Regions from separate parts of the Aliisedimentitalea scapharcae genome, predicted to be linked through region 1. Evidence: riboswitches for the same ligand, from Rfam matches in the RefSeq annotation. Region 1 holds a riboswitch; the other holds the start of a gene.
What was found. Region 1 has a riboswitch for thiamine pyrophosphate ahead of thiC (phosphomethylpyrimidine synthase ThiC). Riboswitches for the same ligand answer to the same signal wherever they lie in the genome.
Positions count from the first base shown of each region.

Region 2: it holds a riboswitch for thiamine pyrophosphate, as region 1 does, so the genes downstream of both, thiB (thiamine ABC transporter substrate binding subunit) here and thiC (phosphomethylpyrimidine synthase ThiC) in region 1, are expected to answer to the same signal.

Region 1 is NZ_CP123584.1:1,419,520-1,422,646, forward strand. It holds gene thiC (phosphomethylpyrimidine synthase ThiC) at 1-1,476, opposite strand, end outside; TPP riboswitch at 1,598-1,718, opposite strand; gene QEZ52_RS06675 (AEC family transporter) at 1,760-2,692, opposite strand; gene QEZ52_RS06680 (MBL fold metallo-hydrolase) at 2,844-3,127, opposite strand, start outside.
Region 2 is NZ_CP123584.1:398,129-401,255, reverse strand. It holds gene QEZ52_RS01980 (thiamine/thiamine pyrophosphate ABC transporter permease ThiP) at 1-520, opposite strand, end outside; gene thiB (thiamine ABC transporter substrate binding subunit) at 496-1,473, opposite strand; TPP riboswitch at 1,506-1,598, opposite strand; gene aroC (chorismate synthase) at 1,821-2,924, shown strand; gene QEZ52_RS01965 (HD domain-containing protein) at 2,924-3,127, shown strand, end outside.

The DNA.
Region 1 (3,127 bases):
ATAGGTGATCACGCCGGTTTTCACGTCGTCCCGGTCGGGTAGGCCCAGATGTTCCTTGGGCGTCACGTAACACAGCATGGCACAGCCGAACCAGCCGATCATGGCCGCCCCGATGCCAGAGGTGATGTGGTCATAGCCGGGTGCGATATCGGTGGTCAGTGGTCCAAGCGTGTAAAACGGTGCTTCGTCACAACAGGCCAGCTGCTTGTCCATGTTTTCCTTGATCTTGTGCATGGCGACATGGCCCGGCCCTTCGATCATCACCTGGCAGTCCTTGGCCCAGGCGATCTTGGTCAGCTCACCCAGGGTTTCCAGCTCGGCAAATTGTGCTTCGTCATTGGCATCAGCAATTGATCCGGGGCGCAGACCATCCCCAAGCGAGAAGGCAACGTCATACTGGCGGCAGATCTCGCAGATCTCTTCGAAGTGTTCATAGAGGAACGACTCCTTGTGGTGGTGCAGGCACCATTTCGCCATGATCGAACCGCCCCGCGACACGATACCGGTCACGCGATTGACGGTCATCGGCACCATGTGCAGCCGCACGCCCGCGTGAATGGTGAAATAGTCCACGCCCTGTTCGGCTTGTTCGATCAGCGTGTCGCGGAACACCTCCCAGGTCAGGTCTTCGGCGATGCCGTTTACCTTTTCCAGCGCCTGATACATCGGCACGGTGCCGATGGGCACAGGCGCGTTGCGAATGATCCATTCACGGGTGTTGTGGATGTTGCGCCCCGTCGACAGATCCATGACGGTGTCAGCGCCCCAGCGGATCGACCAGACCATCTTGTCGACCTCTTCCTCCATGGAGGAGGTGACAGCCGAGGTGCCCATATTGGCATTGATCTTGACCAAGAAGTTGCGCCCGATGATCATAGGCTCGGATTCCGGGTGGTTGATGTTTGACGGGATGATGGCGCGCCCGGCGGCGACTTCGTCGCGGACAAATTCGGGCGTGACATAGTCGGGGATATTGGCCCCCCAGTCGTGACCATCGCGGTCTGTCGCACCATGACAGGGTGACAGGTCGCGCAGCTGGTTTTCGCGGATCGCGATATACTCCATTTCGGGTGTGACGATCCCGGCGCGGGCATAAGCCAGCTGGGTCACGGCCTTGCCGTCCTTGCCGCGCAGGGGGCGTGGTTTGACCGGAAATTCAGGCGTCAGGCGGTCGCCTTCGACAAAGCCGTTGTCTGCGGCGGTGATGTCACGCCCGTCGTATTCCTCGACATCACCACGGGCTTCGATCCATTTGCGGCGCAGGGGCTCCAGACCCTGTTTGATGTCGGTCAGCACGTTGGGATCGGTATAGGGGCCCGAGCTGTCATAGACTGGCAGCGGCGCTTCGCCCGCGGTGGGGTGTACAGAGATTTCGCGCATCGGCACGCGCACATCCGGGTGCATCTGGCCCGGGACATAAATCTTGCGCGACGCAGGCAATTCGCCCGTGGTGATTTTGGGATTGGGGACGTTCATTTCGGTGCTCCTCAAGCTCTCAACTCAAAAAGACACCAGATGAGGTTAGGCCGAGGGAAACAGAGGGTGTACAGGCCCTCTTGTTCGGGACTTGCACGATGCGGGAGAGTACGGCCCCCACAGCGATGCAAACCTAGCTTCCTACGCCAGTATCAACTGGGTCAGGTTCAAAGGGTCGCATCACCGGGCATATGCCCTGTCAGCCTCTCAGTCCCCTAGGCGGGACCCCCCTGCGTGGGCCAATTGGTAGGGGGTGGGGGCGGTTCGCGTCAACCGGGAAATTTCAGTCCAGCACGATGAGCCAGCCCCAGACGGTAAAGAGGCTAAGTCCGGTTGCGATCAGCACCGAGGAGGCCGCAACCCGTTTGGCACGGTTGTACATATTGGCAAAAATATAGCCGTTGAATCCGGGGGCCATGGCCGCCGTCAAAACGCCAGACCTGTATAGATCCTGTTGAAGAGACACGGTTTTTCCAAACATCCAGACCAGGGTGGGGTGGAGCAGAAGAGATATGGTGCAGACATAGAAGATCGCCTTCAAATCACCTTCGGGCCGGTATTGGACCAGCACCCCTCCCAGCGCAAAAAGCGCTCCGGGCAGGGCCGCACGTATGACCAGAGACAGGGCACTATCTACGGCTTCTGGTATTATGAAACCGGTCAGATTCACGATGAACCCCAGCGCGATTCCCAGAATCAGCACGTTCCTGAACATCGCATTCAACACCGACGTGACAGTTTTCAGGCTCCCGCTGCCCCGGTTGCGCACGATCTCCATCGCGGTAATGCCGACGCCGTAACAGAACGGCGAATGAAAGGCGACGATGGCATAATTCCCGGTCAGGTTTTCCGCCCCATAGGCGCGTTCGGTGATCGGCAGGCCCAGCAGCACCGAATTGGAAAACAGGCAGCAGAACCCTATGGCTATGGCGTCCTCCCAGTCACGTTTGAAAATCAGCCGCGCCCCACAGACCCCAGCCAGGAAACACAGGAAGGCCGCAGAATAGAAGCTGACCAGCAATGCCGGGTCAAAGCTGGCCGAGAGATCCAGATCGGCGATGGCGCGAAACAGCAGACAGGGAATGGCAAACCCCTGGGTGAACCGCATGATCCCGTCGATGTGCTGCGCCTTGAAATACCCCGCTTGGGTGGTGGCATAGCCTGCGCCAATCACCAGAAAAACGGGCAGGATGACGTCGATCAAGCTCTGGAACATGGCCGCGTGTCCAGTAGAGGTGCCCCAATCCCAGCCGGGGTGAGCGCGGCGCATTCAGGATGCCTCCGGCGGGAGTTTTCTGGCGAGATGAAAGCGGAGCGGGGAGATATATCCCCAAACCGGTTATGTGGGCGGGCGCGGATTGCAGCGCTCAGAGCGGGTAACGGATCACCATGCCATCATAGGCAGGGGTGATGTGATCCGGGGTTTCAGCCTCGACCGTGGCATAGTCCAGGTCGATATGCATGTTGGTCAACACGGCCCGGCGCGGCTGAACCTGTTTGATCCACTCTAGGGCCTTGTCCAAATGCACATGTGTCGGATGTGGGCTGCGACGCAGCGCATCCAGAATCCAGCAATCCAGGTTTTCGAGTTGGGCCCAGGAGGCGTCATGCATTTCGGCAACATCCGGCAGATAGGCGAGATCCATGATCC
Region 2 (3,127 bases), 1.0 Mb from region 1:
CCCGACCATCGGCACCCAATTGTGCGGCCAGACGAAACCGTTCTGCCGGGATCTCCTGCCATCCTTGCAGGATCAACCGGGTTGCCAGCGGCAAATTGAAAAACACATGCGCCAGCACGACACCATGCAGGCCATAAATGCGGATCGGCTCCATCCCGATCCAGCCCAATGCCGTACTGATCCACCCGGCGCGCCCAAACACTTCGAGCAATCCCAAGATGGCAACAATCACCGGCAGGATAAACGGCGCACCCAACAGCCCGATCAAAAGGCGGCGACCAAAGAACCTGCGCCGCGCCAAAGCCCGCGCCACAGGAATCGCAAGCCCGACGCTGAACAGCGCCGACAGGCTGGCCTGAAACACGGTGAACCGCAGCGCCGCCCAATCGGACGGGCCCAGACCCGACCCGGCCTCGGCCCGCCAAACAACGGCGCACAACGTCCCCAGAATCAGCGCGGCAACAGCAATCGCCGCGCAAATCCCAGAGGCTGCGCTTACTGGCTCAGCGCGCCGAGCCATTCGCCCAAGGCTACATCCCGCACGGCTGCCGCTTCGGAGGCAGGCAACAAAAGCGATTTCTCGGGCGTCACCAACGTGTCAAATCCATCCGGCAAACCGGCCGCCGGAGTGACCGCCGGGTACATCCAATTGGTCGTGGGGATAATCGACTGGAACGCATCCGACACCATGAACGCCAGGAATTGATCGGCCAGTTCGGGTTGGTCGCTGGCGGCCAGCTTGCCGGCCACTTCGACCTGCATATAATGGCCTTCGCTGAATGATGCTGCTGCCTTGGACGCATCTTCTTCGGCAATCAGGTGATAAGCAGGAGATGTCGTATAGGACAACACCATGTCCGCTTCGCCCTCCAGAAACAGGCCATAGGCTTCAGACCAGCCTTTGGTCACGGTGACCACATTGTCGGCCAGCCCCTCCCAGATCGCCGGGGCCTCATCGCCATAGGCCGCCTTGACCCACAATAGCAGGCCCAAACCGGGCGTGGACGACCGCGGGTCCTGAATCACTATTTTCTTGTCGCTGGCGCCCAGCGCCTTGAAATCCGTCGGCGCGGCAGCATCGGCATTATGCACGAACGCGAAATACCCCCAATCATAGGGTACGAACAGCGGATCTTCCCAGCTGACCGGCAACGCATAATCGGCGCGCACATCATGGACGGCGAACAGCCCGGTTTCAGCCGCAGCAGCGGTCAGATTGGTGTCCAACCCCAGCACGATATCTGCGTCGGACCGTGCGCCTTCCAGCTTGACCCGCGCCAGCAACGCCGCACCATCGCCGGCACCGACCAGCTTCAGGTCACAGCCACAGACGTCTTCGAACGCTTTTTCCACCGCCGGGCCCGGGCCCCAATCGGAGACAAAGCTGTCATAGGTATAAACGGTCAATTCAGGCGTTTCGGCATAGGCTGCCGTCGCGCTCAAAAGTCCCGCTGCAAATGCAAGATGTTTCATCTCATCCTCCTTTGCGGCGATAGGGCAAGGGTGGATGTCTCCGAAACCTTCCCTCCGCCGGTTTTAGCCGGTTCAGGTTCAACGGGTGTCATCTCAGCACCAATGGTGCACCCCGAGGTGGCGCAGACCCTAGGCCGCAATGCCACCAAACACAAGCTATGGCAGCCATCAGGCCCTAACAGTCAGGACCAAGTGGACTGATCCCCTGTTCATCTGGCCCCAAATATCCCGGGGGAGTCACCAAAGGTGACGGGGGCAGCGCCCCCAACCCACATCCCAACACGCGAATCCGCTTGAGCCCCTGACCACGCGTCGCTAATCACATCCCCCAAAGGAGACCGCGTCCCATGTCGATGAACAGCTTTGGCCACCTCTTCCGCGTCACCACCTGGGGTGAAAGCCACGGACCCGCATTGGGTGCGACCGTGGACGGGTGCCCACCCAATGTGGCAATCGAACCCGAGATGCTGCAACTCTGGCTCGACAAACGCCGCCCGGGTCAGAACAAGAATACAACCCAGCGCAACGAACCGGATGCGGTGAAAATCCTGTCGGGTGTGTTTGACGGAAAATCCACCGGCACTCCGATTCAGCTGATGATCGAAAACACCGACCAGCGGTCGCGCGATTATGGCGAAATCGCCCAGACGTTTCGCCCCGGCCACGCTGACATCACCTATCACCAGAAATACGGCAACCGCGATTATCGCGGTGGCGGGCGCAGCTCGGCCCGGGAAACCGCAGCCCGTGTCGCCGCCGGTGGCGTCGCACGCGCGGCGATCAAGGCACTGGTCCCTGACCTGGAAATCAAAGGCTACATGACCCGCATGGGCGAGATGGAGATCGACCGGTCCCAATTCGACTGGGACGCGATTGACCAGAATGATTTCTGGATCCCCCAGGGCGCAGATCAGGCGCAGGCATGGGAAGACTACCTGCAAAAGCTGCGCAAGGATCACGATTCGGTCGGTGCCATTGTCGAAGTGGTGGCCCGGAATGTGCCCGCCGGGATCGGCGCTCCGATCTATGGCAAGCTCGACACCGATCTGGCCGCCGCGATGATGTCGATCAACGCGGTCAAAGGCGTCGAAATCGGCGAAGGCATGGCCGCAGCCCTGTTGCGTGGCACGGAAAACGCCGACGAGATCTATATGGGCGAAAACGGTCCCGAATATTCGTCGAACCACGCGGGCGGCATTCTGGGCGGTATTTCCACCGGACAGGACGTGGTGGTGCGCTTTGCGGTCAAACCGACCTCGTCGATCCTGACCCCGCGTCAGTCGATCCGCAAGGACGGCACCGCCATCGAAGTCATTACCAAGGGTCGTCATGACCCCTGCGTCGGCATCCGCGCCGTGCCCGTGGCCGAAGCGATGATGGCCTGTGTGATTCTGGATCACCTGCTGCTGCATCGTGGTCAGATTGGCGAAAACCAGGGCACGATCGGCTGATGCAGGACATTCACGCGCGGCTGCGCCGCCTTGTCGCCCAGCAGATGGATCAGGATCCGGCGCATGATCTGGCCCATCTGGATCGGGTCTGGACCAATGCCCACCGTATTGCCCGCCATCAGGCCGATCACGAAGACTCTGTAAACCTGCGGGTTCTGATGGCTGCGGCCTATCTGCACGATCTGGTCAACCTGCCCAAGGAC